Regions from separate parts of the Streptomyces sp. NPDC047886 genome, predicted to be linked through region 3. Evidence: riboswitches for the same ligand, from Rfam matches in the RefSeq annotation. Region 3 holds a riboswitch; each other region holds the start of a gene.
What was found. A riboswitch is a leader RNA that binds a small molecule or an ion and turns the genes downstream of it on or off. The one in region 3 is predicted to bind cobalamin.
Positions count from the first base shown of each region.

Region 1: another riboswitch for cobalamin. It lies ahead of ACGF5U_RS02750 (prenyltransferase/squalene oxidase repeat-containing protein); the one in region 3 lies ahead of ACGF5U_RS16770 (energy-coupling factor ABC transporter permease).
Region 2: another riboswitch for cobalamin. It lies ahead of cobN (cobaltochelatase subunit CobN); the one in region 3 lies ahead of ACGF5U_RS16770 (energy-coupling factor ABC transporter permease).

Region 1 covers NZ_JBIDCF010000001.1:617,122-622,898, forward strand. The annotation lists gene ACGF5U_RS02740 (aldehyde dehydrogenase) at 1-319, opposite strand, end outside; gene ACGF5U_RS02745 (MBL fold metallo-hydrolase) at 462-1,553, shown strand; cobalamin riboswitch at 1,603-1,732, shown strand; gene ACGF5U_RS02750 (prenyltransferase/squalene oxidase repeat-containing protein) at 1,840-3,144, shown strand; gene ACGF5U_RS02755 (SCO2322 family protein) at 3,141-3,911, shown strand; gene ACGF5U_RS02760 (energy-coupling factor transporter transmembrane component T) at 3,908-5,026, shown strand; gene ACGF5U_RS02765 (ABC transporter ATP-binding protein) at 5,023-5,777, shown strand, end outside.
Region 2 covers NZ_JBIDCF010000003.1:333,215-338,991, forward strand. The annotation lists gene cobN (cobaltochelatase subunit CobN) at 1-2,873, opposite strand, end outside; cobalamin riboswitch at 2,912-3,041, opposite strand; gene ACGF5U_RS13105 (cobalamin biosynthesis protein CobG) at 3,171-4,484, shown strand; gene ACGF5U_RS13110 (precorrin-8X methylmutase) at 4,556-5,197, shown strand; gene ACGF5U_RS13115 (precorrin-2 C(20)-methyltransferase) at 5,194-5,777, shown strand, end outside.
Region 3 covers NZ_JBIDCF010000004.1:397,310-403,086, reverse strand. The annotation lists gene dhaK (dihydroxyacetone kinase subunit DhaK) at 1-749, shown strand, start outside; gene dhaL (dihydroxyacetone kinase subunit DhaL) at 755-1,354, shown strand; gene ACGF5U_RS16775 (PTS-dependent dihydroxyacetone kinase phosphotransferase subunit DhaM) at 1,351-1,770, shown strand; cobalamin riboswitch at 1,776-2,010, shown strand; gene ACGF5U_RS16770 (energy-coupling factor ABC transporter permease) at 2,040-2,732, shown strand; gene ACGF5U_RS16765 (energy-coupling factor ABC transporter substrate-binding protein) at 2,729-3,094, shown strand; gene cbiQ (cobalt ECF transporter T component CbiQ) at 3,100-3,846, shown strand; gene ACGF5U_RS16755 (energy-coupling factor ABC transporter ATP-binding protein) at 3,846-4,691, shown strand; gene ACGF5U_RS16750 (MBL fold metallo-hydrolase) at 4,795-5,655, opposite strand.

The sequences.
Region 1 (5,777 bases), on a different contig from region 3:
CGAGGACGCTCCAGGAGTACGGTGAGCCGTTCTGCGCGCTGACCGACCGGGCGATCTCCTCGTGCCGCACGGCGACGGCGTCCTTGACGCGGGTGACGACGGCGATCCGCTCCTCCAGCGGCATCCTGGGCCAGGGCCCCTCGTCGAAGGCGCGGCGCGCGGCCGCGACCGCCCGGTCCACATCCGCTTCGGAGGCGTGCGGGACCCGGCCGATGACCTCCTCCGTGTGCGGCGAGACCACCTCGATGACGGCCTCGCCCAGAGGGGCGGTCCACCTGCCGCCGATGAACAGTTCCCCGTGTTCGACCAGCTCGGTCATCGTCGACCACCCGTCTTCCGGCACGTCTTCTGATACTGCGTCAGTTCTGCGAGTCTGTTTCTGACGCTGTTTCAGAACTGATACCAGTTCTCGTTATAGTGGGCAATGGCCGACCGTACGGCGGTGGCGACGAGGGGGTCTCATGGCGCGGGTGACCGAGCACGGCGGAGGCGTCTGGAGCATCGCGGTCCCCATCCCGGACAACCCCCTCGGCCACACCCTCGTCCACGTCCTCGACACCGATCGCGGGCCGGTCCTGATCGACACCGGCTGGGACGACCCCGGCTCCCGGGACGTCCTGGCCGCCGGGCTCACCGCGCTCGGCACCTCCGTCGCGGACGTCCACGGCGTCGTCATCACCCACCACCACCCCGACCACCACGGCCTGTCCGGCCAGGTACGGGAGGCGTCCGGCGCGTGGATCGCCATGCACCCCGCCGACACCGCCGTCGTACGCCGCACCCGGTCGGCACCGCCCGGCACCTGGCTCGCCTACCTGGCCGCCAAGCTGACCGCCGCCGGCGCCCCCGCACACCACACCGCGCCGCTGCTGGCGGCCGGCGCGGACGCCGCCACCCTGCCCGGCCTGCGCCCCGCCCTGCCCGACCGGGACATCGTCCCCGGCGAGCGGCTCGACCTCGCGGGCCGCAGACTCCGTGCCGTATGGACACCCGGCCACACCCCCGGCCATGTGTGCCTGCACCTGGAGGAGGAGCACCCGGCCATGCTGCCCGGCCACGGGCGGCTCTTCTCCGGGGACCATCTCCTGCCCGGCATCTCCCCGCACATCGGTCTGTACGAGGACCCCGACGACACCACCGCCACCGACCCCCTCGGGGACTACCTCGACTCGCTGGAGCGGATCGGGCGCCTCGGGGCCGCCGAGGTGCTCCCCGCGCACCAGCACGCCTTCACCGGCGCCGCCGCCCGCGTACGGGAGCTGCTCGCCCACCACGAGGCCCGGCTCACCGCCCTGCTCGGCCTGCTCTCCGCCCCCCGCACACCCTGGCAGCTCGCCGAGCGCATGGAGTGGAACCGGCCGTGGGCCCGGATCCCGTACGGCTCGCGGAACATCGCCGTCGCGGAGGCCGAGGCCCACATCCGGCACCTGGTCGAGCGCGGCCGCGCCGAGCCGGTGCCGGGCAGCGACCCGGTCGCGTACCTGGCGCGCGGGGACACCGGGCGGGCGGCCGGACGGACCGCGGGGGGTGGCCTGGAGACAGCCGGGGGGTAGTGCCGACCGGGTGCCGAGTGCGGGCCGGGCGTCCCGCACCGGCCGGAGTACGGGCCGGTAGAGTGTGCGAGTCGTCCATGCCCGTACGGGGGGAAGCCGGTGCAAATCCGGCGCTGACCCGCAACCGTGACCCACCTCAGGTGGCGAGCCGGAATGCCCCGTACGGGCGCGTGACCGGCTCGTGTCACCGGGGGCCACCCGGTGGCCGGCACCGTCGAGGAATACGGAGCCGGAGCCCGGTGCCCTCGCGTGCCCGGCCCCCGGCCCCACAGGAGGGCCACCCGTCATGACCACCGCTCGCCGCGGCCCCGCGGCGCTCGCCGCGGCCACCGCCGTACTGCTCACCGGGGGCGCGGCCGTCGCCCCCGCTGCCCACGCCGCACCGACGCCGAGCCCCGCGCCCGTCGTCGTCCCCTCCGGCCTCTACGGCACGAAGGACCCCACGTACGACGGTGTGTGGCGGCAGTCGCTGGCCTTCGTGGCGCAGAAGCTCACCCAGGTGAAGCCCGCCCAGAAGTCCGTGGACTGGCTGCTCGGGCAGCAGTGCGCGAGCGGCGGCTTCCCCTCCTACCGCCCCGACCCGGCCAAGCCCTGCGACGCGACGACCCCGCTCGACACGAACGCGACCGCCGTCGCCGTCCAGGCACTCGCCGGGCTCGACAAGCCGGAGACGGCGGACGGCGAGACCGACCCCGTCACCAAGGCCATGCGCGCGGCCACCTCCTGGCTGAAGAACGCCCAGAACAAGGACGGCGGCTGGAGCTACAACCCGGGCGGCCCCAGTGACGCCAACTCCACGTCCCTCGTCACCGGCGCCCTGTCCGTGGTGGGCGTCAAGCCCGGCGACATGCGCTCGGCGAGCGGCAAGAACCCCTACGACGCGCTCCTCACGTTCGCGCTGCCGTGCGACGCCAAGGCGGGCCCCGGCGCCTTCGCCTACCAGCCCGCCCAGGACGGCACGCTCGTCGCCAACGACGACGCCACCGCCGCCGCCGTGCTCGCCGGTCTCGGCAAGCGCGTCCCCGCCAAGGGCGTGACGCCGTACCAGGCACCGACCTGCGAGGACACCGCCAAGCCGAGCGCCGAGCGGGCCGCCCGCAACGGGGCCGCGCACCTGGCGGCCGTGCTGGCCGCGAAGGGCCACCTCGACCTGCCGCCCATGCCGGGCGCCGCGTCCCCCACCGCCCCGCAGCCCGACATCGGCAACACCGCCGACGCCGTCGTGGCCGTGGCGGCGGCCGGGCACGGCGACAAGGCCGCCGGGGCCCTGAAGTGGCTCACCCGGAACTCCGCCGCCTGGGCGAAGGACGGCGGCCCCGCCGCGTACGCACAGCTGATCTTCGCCGCGCACGCGATGGAGGCCGACCCCCGCGACTTCGGCGGCGTCGACCTCGTGGCGCGCCTCAACGCGACCGGCCCCACGCCGGAGTCGACACCGGAGGCCACTCCGACCGCCGTCGAGCCGAAGAAGGACGAGGAGCGGGGCGAGGACGAGGGCATCAACGTCTGGCTGATGATCGGGATCTTCCTCGTCGCCGGCATGGGCATCGGCTTCCTGCTCAGCGGCCGCAACAAGAACCGGCAGCCGTGACCGCTGCGGTACGCGGGCGGGCCGGCGGCCCGCCGCCCGTCACGACGCGCGCCGCGCGGCCGACCGCCGTGTCCACCCGGCTGACCGCCGTGCTGGCCGGGCTCGCCGCTGTGCTGCTGCTCGCGGCGGGCCCCGCGCAGGCGGCCGGATACCGGTACTGGTCGTTCTGGCAGTCCGGGACGGACGGCACCTGGAGCTACGCCACGCAGGGCCCGGCGACCGCACGGCCGGCCGACGGCACGGTCGACGGCTACCGGTTCGCGGTGAGCGCCGACTCGGGGGACGCGGCGCGACCGCGCCAGCAGCCCTCCTTCGACGCGGTCTGCGGCACCGTGCCCGCCAAGGACGGCACCAAGCGGGTCGGGGTCGTGGTCGACTTCGGCGTCCCCGACCACGCCCCCGACGGCGAGACCCCGCCCGCCCGGCGCACCGCCTGCGCGCAGGTCCGTACCGACGCGACCAGCGCGGAGGCGCTGGCCGCCGTCGCCGCGCCGCTGCGCTACAACAACCAGGCGCTGCTGTGCGCGATCACCGGCTACCCGGAGAAGGGGTGCGGGGAGAGGGTGGCGACCGAGCCGTCCGGCGCGGCGTCCGGCCCCGCGACCACGGCGCCCTCCGCTTCCCCCGCCTCCCCCGCCGCGTCGGAGACCGGGTCGGCGGAGCGGCAGGTCGACGGCGGTCCTTCGCTGGGTGTCGTCGCCGGTCTCGCGGCCGTCGTCGCCCTCGGTGCCGCCGCCGTCGTACAGGCCCGCCGCCGTCGCCGATGAGCCGGACGACATGGCGGGCGCCCGAGGCGCACCGGGGTAACGCCGTGCACGCGGGCGCGTGGTGGCTGTGGGCCATCGGCCTGGCCACGGCGGCGTCCCGCACCACGAACCCGCTGCTGCTCGGGCTGATCGTCGGCGTCGCCGGCTACGTGGTGGCGGCACGGCGCACCGACGCGCCGTGGGCCCGCTCGTACGGGGCGTTCATCAAGCTGGGTCTCGCCGTCGTGGCCATCCGGCTGGTCTTCTCGACCCTGCTCGGTTCGCCGATCCCCGGGACGCATCCCCTGTTCACGCTGCCCGAGGTGCCGCTGCCCGACTGGGCGCAGGGCGTGCGGATCGGCGGCCGGGTCACCGCCGAGCAACTGGTGTTCGCGCTGTACGACGGGGCGAGGCTGGCGACCCTGCTGATCTGCGTGGGCGCGGCGAACGCGCTCGCGAACCCGGCGCGGCTGCTGAAGTCGCTGCCGGGCGCGCTGTACGAGATCGGGGTCGCCGTCGTCGTCGCGATGACGTTCGCCCCGAACCTGGTCGCCGACGTGGTGCGGCTGCGCACCGCGCGGCGGCTGCGCGGCCGCGCGACCGGCGGGATCGGTGCGGTGCTCCAGATCGGTCTTCCGGTCCTGGAGGGCGCGCTGGAGCGGTCGATCGCGCTGGCCGCCTCCATGGACGCGCGGGGCTACGGCCGTACGGCCGAGGTGCCGGCGGCCGTACGGCACACCACCACCGTGCTCACCCTCGGCGGGCTGCTCGGCGTCGCGGCCGGATCGTACGGGCTGCTCGCCGCGGAAGGCGCCCGGTACGGGCTGCCGTTGGCCGCCGCCGGGCTCGCCGCCGCGCTCGTCGGGCTGTGGCTGGGCGGGCGCCGCTCGCCGCGCACCCGCTACCGGCCCGACCGGTGGGGCGTGCGCACCTGGCTGGTCGCCGCGTCCGGGATCGCCGTCGCGGGCCTGATGATCTGGGCCACCGGGTACGCCACGGACGCGCTGCGGCCCGGTGTCGTACCGCTCGCCGCGCCCGAACTGCCGCTGTTGCCCGCGCTGTCCGTCCTGGTGGGCCTGGTGCCGGCGGTCGTCGCGCCGGTGCCCGTCGCCCCTGCCCCCGAGGAGTCCCGGTGATCCGGTTCGAGAACGTGTCGGTGACCTACGACGGCGCGGCCGCGCCCGCCCTGCGGGACGTGGACCTGACCGTCCCCGAGGGCGAACTCGTCCTGTTGGTCGGCCCGTCCGGGGTCGGCAAGTCGACCCTGCTGGGTGCCGTGTCGGGGCTCGTCCCGCATTTCACCGGCGGCACACTGCGCGGACGGGTCACCGTCGACGGCCGCGACACCCGCACCCACCGGCCGCGCGAGCTGGCGGACCTGGTCGGCACCGTGGGCCAGGACCCGCTGGCCCACTGCGTCACCGACACCGTCGAGGACGAACTCGCGTACGGCATGGAGTCGCTGGGCCTCGCGCCCGCCGTGATGCGCCGCCGGGTCGAGGAGACCCTCGACCTGCTGGGCCTCGCCGACCTGCGGGACCGGCCCATCGCGACGCTGTCCGGCGGCCAGCGGCAGCGGCTCGCGATCGGCTCGGTGCTCACCCCGCACCCGAAGGTGCTGGTCCTCGACGAGCCGACGTCGGCGCTGGACCCGGCGGCCGCCGAAGAGGTGCTCGCGGTGCTGCAACGGCTGGTCCACGACCTGGGGACGACGGTGCTGATGGCCGAGCACCGGCTGGAACGGGTGGTGCAGTACGCGGACCGGGTCGCCCTGCTGCGGTCACCGGGCACGCCGCTGGTCGTCGGCGCGCCCGCCGATGTGATGGCGGTCTCCCCCGTGTACCCGCCGGTGGTGGGACTGTCCCGGCTGGCCGGCTGGTCACCGCC
Region 2 (5,777 bases), on a different contig from region 3:
TCGCCGTGGGCCGCCAGGTCGGCCTGGGTGTGGGCGCGGACGTGGTTGGACTCGGCCGGCTCGTCCAGCGAGGCGGCCAGCCGCACCGCGTCGTCCAGCAGTCCGATGGTGTGCGGGAACGCGTCGCGGAAGAAGCCGGAGATGCGCAGGGTGACGTCGATGCGGGGGCGGCCCAGTTCCTCCAGCGGGATGGGCTCGAGGCCGTTGACGCGCCGCGACGCGTCGTCCCACACCGGGCGGATGCCGAGCAGGGCCAGCGCCTCGGCGACGTCGTCGCCGCTGGTGCGCATCGCGCTGGTGCCCCACAGGGACAGGCCGACCGACGTGGGCCACTCGCCGTTGTCCGCCTTGTACCGCTCGAGGAGCGAGTCGGCCAGCGCCTGGCCGGTCTCCCACGCGAGGCGGGAGGGCACGGCCTTGGGGTCGACGGAGTAGAAGTTGCGGCCGGTCGGCAGGACGTTGACCAGGCCGCGCAGGGGCGAGCCGGACGGGCCGGCCGGGACGAACCCGCCGTTGAGCGCGTGCACGGCGTGGTGCAGCTCGTCGGTGGTCGCGGCGAGGCGCGGTACGACCTGGCGGGCGGCGAAGTCGAGGATGTCGGCGACGGCCGGGCCGTACCCCTCCGCGACGGAGGAGACGGCGGCCGGGTCCCATTCCGCGGCCTCCATCGCCTCGACCAGCGCCCGCGCCGCGGCCTCGGCCTCGTCGGCCGTGGTGCGGGTGGCGGCGGACTCGTCGAGGCCGAGGGCCTCGCGGAGTCCGGGCAGGGCCTGCGTGCCGCCCCAGATCTGCCGGGCGCGCAGGATGGAGAGGACCAGGTTGATCCGCTCGGGGCCGGTCGGCGCCCCGCCGAGTACATGCAGACCGTCCCTGATCTGGGCGTCCTTGACCTCGCACAGCCAGCCGTCGACGTGCAGCAGGAAGTCGTCGAAGCCGTCGTCGTCGGGGCGGTCCTCCAGACCGAGGTCGTGGTCGAGCTTGGCGGCCTGGATGAGGGTCCAGATCTGCGCGCGGATCGCGGGCAGCTTCGCCGGGTCCATGGAGGAGATCGCCGCGTACTCGTCGAGGAGCTGTTCCAGGCGGGCGATGTCGCCGTACGACTCGGCGCGCGCCATCGGCGGCACCAGGTGGTCGACGAGCGTGGCGTGCACGCGCCGCTTGGCCTGGGTGCCCTCGCCGGGGTCGTTGACGAGGAACGGGTAGACGAGCGGCAGGTCGCCGAGCGCGGCGTCCGGGCCGCACGCGGCGGACAGACCGGCGTTCTTGCCGGGCAGCCACTCCAGGTTGCCGTGCTTGCCGAGGTGGACCATGGCGTCGGCGCCGAACCCGCCGTCCTCCGCGCGGGCGGCGATCCAGCGGTAGGCGGCCAGGTAGTGGTGGGACGGCGGCAGGTCCGGGTCGTGGTAGATCGCGATCGGGTTCTCGCCGAAGCCGCGCGGCGGCTGGATGAGGATCAGCAGGTTCCCGCGGCGCAGCGCCGCGAGCACGATGTCGCCTTCCGGGTCGCCTTCGGCGGTGCGGGACCGGTCGAGGAACATCTCGCCGGGCGCGGGCCCCCAGTGCTCCTCGACGTGTGCGCGGAGCTCCGCCGGGAGCGTGGCGTACCAGCGCTTGTAGTCGGCGGCGGGGATGCGGACGGGGTTGCGGGCGAGCTGTTCCTCGGTGAGCCAGTCCTGGTCGTGGCCGCCGACCTCGATGAGGGCGCGGATCAGCTCGTCGCCGTCGCCCGACACGAGACCCGGGATGTCCTCCACGGGCCCGAAGTCGTAGCCCTCCTCGCGGAGCCGCCGCAGCAGCGCCACGGCGGACGCGGGCGTGTCGAGGCCGACCGCGTTGCCGATGCGGGAGTGCTTGGTCGGGTACGCGGAGAGGACCAGGGCGAGGCGCTTGTCCGCGTTGGGGATGTGGCGGAGCCGGGCGTGGCGTACGGCGATCCCGGCGACGCGCGCGGCGCGTTCGGCGTCGGCGACGTAGGCGGGCAGCCCGTCCTCGTCGATCTCCTTGAAGGAGAACGGGACGGTGATGAGGCGGCCGTCGAACTCGGGGACGGCGACCTGGCTGGCCGCGTCGAGCGGGGACAGGCCCTCGTCGTTCTCCTCCCAGGCGCTGCGCGGCCCGGTCAGGCACAGGGCCTGCAGGACGGGCACGTCGAGCCGGGCGAGCGCGCCGGCGTCCCAGGCGTCCTCGTCGCCGCCGGCCTGGGCTGCGGCGGGCTTGGTGCCGCCGGCCGCGAGGACGGTGGTGACGATCGCGTCGGCGCCGCGCAGCCGGTCGAGGAGTTCGGGTTCGGGGGCGCGCAGGGATGCCACGTACAGGGGGAGGGCCCGGCCGCCCGCGTCCTCGACGGCGTCGCAGAGGGCGCCGACGAACGCGGTGTTGCCGCTCATGTGGTGGGCGCGGTAGTAGAGCACGGCGACGGTGGGGCCGTCGGTGTTCCTCGGCTCGCGCTCCAGCGGACCCCAGGTGGGGGCGGCGGCGGGCGGCTCGAAGCCGTGGCCGGTCAACAGGACCGTGTCGGACAGGAATCGGGCGAGCTGGGCCAGATTGTCCGGTCCGCCGTGCGCGAGGTAGGCGTGCGCCTCGGTGGCGACGCCGATGGGGACGGTGGAGGCCGCCATCAGCTGGGCGTCGGGGGCCTGTTCGCCGGTGAGCACGACGACGGGCCGGTCCTGCGCCAGCAGCAGGTCGAGGCCCTCCTCCCAGGCCCGCAGTCCGCCGAGGAGGCGTACGACGACGAGGTCGACGCCGTCGAGGAGGGTGGGCAGCTCGTCCGGGGAGAGCCGGGAGGGGTTGGCGAACCGGTAGGCGACGGGGCCGTCGGCCGCGCGGGCGCTCAGCAGGTCGGTGTCGGAGTGCGACAGGAGCAGGATCATGCGCGTGCCTGGCCTTCCTCGGGGTGTCCGCGCCCCGGGTGGTCGTGAGGACGGCGGGAGTTCCTGGCTCACCGGGCCGTGGGGTCCGGTTCACAGTGGCGGGACCGCGCCGGATTCTCACCGGGCTTCCTCCCTAGGGTCCTGGGACCCTGTGCCGTCTGCATAGTAGAGGCTGCGCGTATGCTCGCCGCCATGCCGCCCACACCGACAACACCCCCGGACGGGGGCGAATCCCGCATACCGGACGCCGTACGGACCCCAGCACAGGCTCCAGCACAGGCCCCCGCACAGGCCCCTGTGCGGACCTCCACGCGGGCACCGGAGCGGGCCGCCGGGCAGGACCACGTCCGGGGCCAAGTCCGGGACCAAGTCCGGGGCCAAGTCCGGGGCCTCGTCCGGGACCGAGTCCGGGGCCAAGTCCGGGAACGGGGTGACGCCTGCCCCGGCGCACTGCGGCTGCACAGCGCGGACGACGGCGGACTGGCCCGGCTCCGCCTGCCCACCGGCGTACTGACGGGACGTCAACTCTCCGTGCTGGCCGACGCGGCCGACCGGCTCGGCGACGGCGGCCTCGGCATCACCTCGCGCGGCAACATCGACCTGCGCGGGCTGCCCGACGACTGCGGCACCGCCCTCGCCGAACTCCTCGACGAGGCCGGTCTCCTGCCGTCGGCGGCACACGAGCGGATCCGGAACATGGTCGTCTCGCCGCTCGCCGGAATCGACGGACGGGCGTACGGGGACGCGCACGTGTGGGCGCGCGAGCTGGACGCGCTGCTGTGCGCCGAGGCGTGGACGACGGCGCTGTCAGGGCGCTTCCTGTTCGCCGTGGACGACGGGCGCGGTGACGTGGCCGGCCTGGGCGGCGATGTGACGTTGCTCGCAGAGCCGGACGGCCGCGCTCTGGTACGGATCGGGGGCGCGGACCGGGCCCGGTCGTGGCGGGTGTCCGGGGCCGACGCCCCGAGGGCCGCGCTCGCCGCCGCCGAGGCGTTCCTCGCGGCCGCCCGGGAGGCCGGAAACGGCGCCTGGCGGATGGCGGAGCTGCCGGCGGGGCAGTCCATCGAGGTGAACGTGACGGAGTACCTGGAGCGCGCGGGCGTGGCGGCCGAGGCCACCGCGCCGGGCACGCTTCCCGTGGGCGCCCCGCCCGAGCCCGGCGTCATCGCCGACCGGGCCGTGTCGGTCGTCGCGCCCCTGGGGCGGGTCACCACCGCCCAGGCGCGGGCGCTGCTGCCCGCGCCGGACGACGAGGTGCGGGTGACGCCCTGGCGCGGCTTCGTCCTGCCCGGGTTCGCGGACCGGGCGGCGGCCGGGGCACGGCTGGCCGAACTGGACGAGGCGGGTTTCCTCACCCGTACCGGCTCGCCGTGGCTCGGGGTCAGCGCCTGTACGGGGCGGCCGGGCTGCGGCAAGGCCCTGGCCGACGTACGGGAGGACGCGCGCCCGCTGGAGCACGGGCTGCCCGTCCACTGGTCGGGCTGCGCCCGCCGCTGCGGCCATCCGCAGGGCGACTGGGTGGACGTCCTGGCCACCGCCGACGGCACGTACGACATCACGGTACGCACCACCGGCAGCACTGGAAGCACCGGAAGCACCGCCACCGCATGACACACCCCCACTCCCACACAGGCACAGCCCACGCCACAGCCACAGCCACATGGGCAGGCACAGGCACAGAGATGAGCGGAAGCAGAGTGTTCGACTACGAGAAGGACGGCGCGGAGATCTACCGCCGCTCCTTTGCCACGATCCGCGCCGAGGCGGATCTCGCGGGACTGCCCGCCGACGTCAGCCAGGTCGCCGTGCGGATGATCCACGCGTGCGGCATGGTCGACCTGGTCCGCGACCTCGCCTACACCCCGCGGGTGGTGTCCCGTGCCCGCGCGGCGCTGCGGGCCGGTGCCCCGATCCTGTGCGACGCGCAGATGGTGGCGAGCGGTGTCACGCGCAAGCGGCTGCCCGCCGACAACGACGTGATCTGCACCCTGTCGGACCCGTCGGTCCCGGGTCTCGCGGCCGAGCTGGGCACGACCCGCAGCGCCGCCGCCCTGGAGCTGTGGCGGGACCGGCTGGAGGGCTCGGTCGTCGCCATCGGCAACGCGCCCACCGCGCTCTTCCATCTGCTGGAGATGATCGCCAAGGGCGCGCCCCGCCCGGCCGCCGTCCTCGGCATCCCAGTGGGCTTCATCGGCGCGGCCGAGTCGAAGGACGCCCTGGCGGACTCGGAGCTCAAGCTGGACCACATCGTCGTACGGGGCAGGCGCGGCGGCAGCGCGATGGCCGCCGCGGCGATCAACGCGATAGCGAGCGAGGCGGAATGAGCACGCGGGTTTCACGTGAAACAGCGGCCGGCAAGCTGTACGGCGTGGGGCTCGGCCCCGGCGACCCGTCGCTGATGACGGTCCGCGCGGTGGAGGTCATCGCGCAGGCGGACGTCGTGGCGTACCACTGCGCCCGGCACGGCCGTTCCATCGCGCGCTCCATCGCGGCGAAGCACATCCGTGACGACCACGTCGAAGAGCGCCTGATGTACCCGCTGACCGTGGAGACCACGGACCACCCGGGCGGGTACCGGGGCGCGCTGAACGACTTCTACGAGGAGGCGTCGGCGCGGCTGGCCGCGCACCTGGACGCGGGCCGGACGGTCGCGGTGCTCGCCGAGGGCGACCCGCTGTTCTACGGCTCGTACCAGCACATGCACAAGCGACTGGCCCACCGTTACGACACGGAGGTCGTCCCGGGCGTCACCTCGGTCAGCGCGGCGGCGGCGACGATCGGCAAGCCCCTGGTGGAGGCCGAGGAGATCCTGACGATCATCCCCGGCACGCTGCCCGAGGAGGAGCTGACGGCCCGTCTCGCGGCCACCGACTCGGCGGTGGTGATGAAGCTGGGCCGTACGTT
Region 3 (5,777 bases):
TGCCCGATCAGATGGTGCGGGCGGCCGCCGCGGTGGACAGCGGTGAGGGAGTGCTCTTCATCGTGAAGAACTACACGGGTGACGTCCTGAACTTCGACATGGCCGCCGAGCTCGCCGAGGACGAGGGCGTGCAGGTCGCCAAGGTGCTGGTGGACGACGACGTGGCGGTGTCCGGCAGTCTGTACACGGCCGGGCGGCGGGGTACCGGCGCCACCCTGTTCGTGGAGAAGATCGCGGGCGCGGCCGCCGACGAGGGCGCTCCCCTGGCGCGGGTCGAGGCGATCGCCCGTCAGGTCGTCGCCGGTTCGCGGAGTTTCGGCGTCGCCCTCGGCGCGTGCACGACGCCCGCGAAGGGCAGCCCGACCTTCGACCTGCCGCCCGGCGAACTGGAACTCGGGGTCGGCATCCACGGCGAGCCGGGGCGGGAGCGGCGCCCGATGATGACGGCTCGGGAGATCGCCGACTTCGCGGTGGACGCCGTACTGGCCGACCTCGACCCGCAGGGGCCGGTACTGGTCCTGGTCAACGGCATGGGGGCGACCCCGCTGCTGGAGCTGTACGGGTTCAACGCCGAGGTGCAGCGGGTGCTGGGAGAGCGGGGTGTGGCGGTGGCCAGGACGCTCGTCGGGAACTACGTCACGTCGCTGGACATGGCGGGCTGTTCGGTGACCCTGTGCCAGGTGGACGAGGAGACGCTTCGGTTGTGGGACGCGCCGGTGCGGACGCCCGCGCTGCGGTGGGGGCGGTGACGGCCGTGCTGGACGCGGAACTCTGCCGGCGCTGGATGGCCGCCATGGCGGCGGCCGTGGACCGCGAGGCCGACCGGCTGACGGAGCTGGACGCCGCCATCGGCGACGCTGACCACGGCGCGAACCTGCGGCGCGGGTTCGCGGCGGTGGCGGCCGCCCTGGAGAAGGAGCCGCAGGACACGCCGGGCGCCGTGCTGACGCTGGCGGGACGGCAGTTGATCTCCACCGTGGGCGGGGCGTCGGGGCCGCTGTACGGGACGCTGCTGCGCCGGGCGGGCAAGGCGCTCGGTGACGCGCCGTCGGCGACCAGGGCCGAGCTGGCGGCGGCGCTCGGCGCGGGCGTGGCGGCGGTGGCGCAGCTCGGCGGGGCGACGGCCGGGGACAAGACGATGCTGGACGCGCTGGAGCCGGCCGTCACGGCGCTCGGGGACGTGTCGTTCGCGGCGGCCGCGCGGGCGGCCGGCGAGGGTGCCGTGGCGACCGTACCGATGCGGGCCCGCAAGGGCAGGGCGAGTTATCTCGGTGAGCGGTCCGTCGGGCATCAGGACCCGGGGGCGACGTCGTCGGCGCTGCTGCTCGCCGCGCTCGCGGAGGTGGCGGCATGACGTCCGTCGGAGCGGGCGCGCCGGTGGGTGTCGTCCTCGTCTCGCACAGCGCCGAGGTCGCCGCGTCGGTCGCCGCACTGGCCCGGGGTCTCGCCGGGGGCGGGACGACCGCGCCCGTGGCGGCCGCGGGCGGTGACGTGGACGGCGGGCTCGGCACCAGCGCCGAGCTGATCGCGCGGGCGGCGCGGGCGGTGGACGGCGGCGCGGGCGTGGCGGTCCTGGTGGACCTGGGCAGCGCCGTGCTGACGGTGAAGGCGCTGCTGGCGGAGGGCGACGATCTGCCCGCCGCGACCCGGCTGGTGGACGCGCCGTTCGTGGAGGGGGCGGTGGCGGCGGTGGTGACGGCGTCGGCCGGCGGCGACCTGGACGCGGTGGAGGCCGCGGCGTCGGAGGCGTACCGCTATCGCAAGGAATGAGCAGGTGCGGTTGTGATGTAGCTGGTCATGCCACTAATGTCACAGGGCCTTGGTGTACGGGAAACCGGTGTGGAACCGGTGCGGCCCTCGCCACTGTGATCGGGAAGTCCGGCTCCATCCCCCCGGGAGGCTCTGGGGGAAGCCACTGGACCTCCGGGGGAGACCTCGGTGTCCGGGAAGGCGGAGACCGGGCGGTACGACCCGTCAGCCAGGAGACCGGCCAGGGCGCGTTGTCCATCCACGAGGTGCTGGAGAGGGTCTCCTAACCCATGCATATAGCCGAGGGGTACCTGCCCCCCTTGCACGCGGCCGCCTGGAGCGTCGCGGCCGCTCCCTTCGTCGTCCACGGTGTCCGGGCCCTGACGCGGGAGGTCAGGGCCAATCCGGAGTCGACGCTGCTGCTGGGCGCGTCCGGCGCCTTCACGTTCGTCCTGTCCGCGCTGAAGATCCCGTCGGTGACGGGCAGTTGCTCGCATCCGACCGGTACGGGTCTGGGCGCGATCCTGTTCCGGCCGCCGATCATGGCGGTGCTCGGCACGATCACGCTGCTGTTCCAGGCGCTGCTGCTGGCGCACGGGGGGCTGACGACACTCGGCGCGAACGCGTTCTCCATGGCGATCGTGGGGCCGTGGGCCGGGTACGGGGTCTACCGGCTGGCGCGGCGGTCGGGTCTGTCCCTGATGCCGGCGGTGTTCCTGGGCGCGTTCGTCGCCGACCTGTCCACGTACTGCGTCACGAGCGCGCAGCTGGCGCTGGCCTTTCCCGACCCGAGCAGCGGCTTCGTCGGCGCGCTCGGCAAGTTCGGCGGCATCTTCGCGGTGACCCAGCTGCCGCTCGCGGTCAGCGAGGGCCTGCTCACCGTGCTGGTGACGCGGCTCCTCACGCAGTCCAGCAGGGGTGAGCTCGTCCGGCTCGGGGTGCTGCCCCGGGGCGGCGCCGAGAAGGAGGCCCAGGTCCGATGAGCCGTAACGCCAGGATCAACACGCTGCTGTTGCTGATCGTCGCGGCGCTCGCCGTGCTCCCGCTGGCCCTGGGGCTCGGCGACGGCAAGGAGGAGCCGTTCACGGGCGCCGACGCGCAGGCGGAGGCGGCGATCACCGAGAACGCGCCGGACTACGAACCGTGGTTCACGCCGCTGTACGAACCCCCGTCGGGCGAGGTGGAGTCGGCGCTGTTCTCGCTCCAGGCCGCGCTGGGCGCGGGCGTGCTGGCCTACTACTTCGGGCTGCGCCGGGGCCGTCGGCAGGGCGAGGCGCGGGCCCGCGCCGAGGCGGCGGAGCGCACCGCGGCCGAGGCCGCCGACCGGCCCGTGGCGGAGGAGTAGGCCGGGTGCTGCCCATCGACGTGGCGGCGCACAGCAGTCGCTGGCGCCGCCGCCACCCGTGCGAGAAGGCCGTGCTCGGCCTGGGGCTGACGCTGTGCGCGGTGGCGCTGCCGCCGTGGCCGGGCGCCGTCCTGGTGGCGGTGGCGGCCGTCGCGGTCCTGCTCGGGCCGGCCGGGGTGGCGCCCCGGCGGCTGTGGCGGGCGTGGCGCATCCCGCTCGGGTTCTGTGTGACGGGCGCGATCCCGCTGCTGTTCCAGGTGGGCGGCCCCGGCGGGTTCGTCGCCCTGGCCCCGGACGGCGCCGCGCACGCCGGGCGGTTGCTGCTGCGGACCTCGGCGGCGTCGCTGGGGGTGCTGCTGTTCGCGTTCACGACGCCGGTGTCGGACCTGCTGCCCCGGCTCGTACGGGCCGGGGTGCCGGCGCCGGTGGTGGACGTCGCGCTCGTCATGTACCGGATCAGCTTCCTGCTGCTGGACGCCGTCGTCCGGATCCGGCAGGCGCAGGCGGCGCGGCTGGGGCTGGCCGGCCGGGCGGCGGCGTGGCGGTCGCTCGCGGGCCTCGGCGCGACGGCGTTCGTCCGCGCCTTCGACCGGGCGGCGCGGCTGCAGACCGGTCTGGCGGGGCGCGGCTACGACGGGACGCTGCGGGTGCTGGTGCCGGAGGCCCGGGTGGACCGCCGGTTCCTGGCCGCGACGGCGGCGCTGCTGGCGGGTGTCGTCGCCGGCACCCTCGTACTCGAAAGGTTGCTGTGATGAGCGGGTCCGCCGTGGTCGAGCTGGTGGGGGCGGCGTACGCCTACGAGGACGGGCCGGCCGTGCTGAGCGGGGTCGACTTCGCCGTGCCGGAAGGGCGCTCGCTGGCGCTGCTGGGCCGCAACGGCGGCGGCAAGACGACGCTGCTGCGGCTGCTGAGCGGCGGGCTGCGGTGCGCGAGCGGCGCGCTGCGGCTGGACGGCGAGGACGTGGCGTACGACAGGAAGGGGCTGACCCGGCTGCGGACGACGGTGCAGCTGGTGGTGCAGGACCCGGACGACCAGCTGTTCGCCGCGTCCGTCGGGCAGGACGTGTCGTTCGGGCCGATGAATCTGGGGCTGCCCGAGGCGGAGGTCCGGGCGCGGGTCAGGGAGGCCCTGGAGGCGCTGGACATCGCGGCGCTGGAGGACCGGCCGACGCATCTGCTGTCGTACGGGCAGCGCAAGCGGGCGGCGATCGCGGGGGCCGTGGCGATGCGGCCGCGCGTGCTGATCCTGGACGAGCCGACGGCGGGACTGGACCCGCACGGGCAGGAACGGCTGCTGGAGGCCCTGGACCGGCTGCGCGGTTCCGGGACGACGGTGCTGATGGCCACGCACGACGTCGACCTGGCGCTGCGGTGGGCGGACGACGCGGCGGTGCTGACGCCCGGCGGGCTGCGCACCGGTCCGGTGGCGGAGCTGCTCGGGGACGGGGAGCTGCTGGACGCCGCGCGGCTGCGCCGCCCGTGGGCCATGGCGGTGGCGCGGCTCCTGCGGGGGCGCGGGCTGCTCGGCGCGGACGAGGCGGGGCCGCGCACCCCGGAGGAGCTGGACGCCTGGACGGCGGCGGTCGCCGGCGGCTGAGCGCGGGCGCCGGGGCGGGCTCGGGCGGGCGCCGAGGCGGGCGCCGGAGGGGGCTCGGGCCGGCGGGGGGGCGTTCGGGTCCCGGTGGGGGCTCGGCTCCGGCTCAGGTGGGGGTGCCCGGTGCGATCGGCTCCTCGGTGGTGCCGGCGGGCGCGGCGGGCGCCGCGCCGGGTTCGAAGCCGGCGAGTATCCGCTCCAGCGCCCGCTGGTCGGGCCCGACGAACGGATCGGTGTCGGGGGCGGCGCTGATGGTGTCGAGCATCCGCGAGCCGAGGCCGACGGCCGGCGGCAGATGCGTGGAGAGCACGATCTCCGGGTCCATGTCCCGCAGCGGCCGGACCGTGGCGAGGAACTTGCCGACGTCCACGTTGTGCACCCACGGGCTGTCGATGGCGGCCCACATGAGCTGTCCGGCGCGGAGCTGCTCGGCGACGAGCCCGGCCGCCTCGCCGCCGTCGGCGAGGTCGGCGCTGGGCATGGGGGAGCCGAAGCAGTCGGAGCTGAAGAGGGTGCGCGACCGGTCGTCGTAGAACCCGACCGTCGCCGGGCTGTCGAACAGCGGCGGGCGGAAGGCGGCGAGCGTGCGGTCGCCGACGTCGAGGGTCTGCCCTGGGTTGACCAGGACGACCCGGTCCAGCGGCAGTGGCCGTTCGGTGGACATGATCCCGGCGCCGAGGAACGTGGTCACGACACGTGCGTCGGGAGCGGCCTCCAGGAGCGCGAACAGGCCGCCGGTGTGGTCCCGGTCGGGGTGGGTCAGCCAGATCCACCGCACATCGGCGGGGTCGACGGCCGAGCCGAGCGTCTCCAGGAAGTCCCGGTCGGGGAGGCTGAGACCGGTGTCCACGACGACGGGCTGTTCGGCGTGCAGCACGAACGCGTTGACGGGCAGGAACCCGATGCCCGGGACCTCCAGGCAGTCTCCGAGAACAGTGGTGTCGCGGCCGGCCTTCTGATTGGTCATGGCGGAACTCCGATGGGCCCCCGGGGTTGCGCGTCGCGGCCGCGGACGGGAGGCGGCCGCGTACGCCGCTCTCCCCTCTTTCCCATGGTGCGGCCCCGTGGGGCGTGGCGCAGCTCACGGAG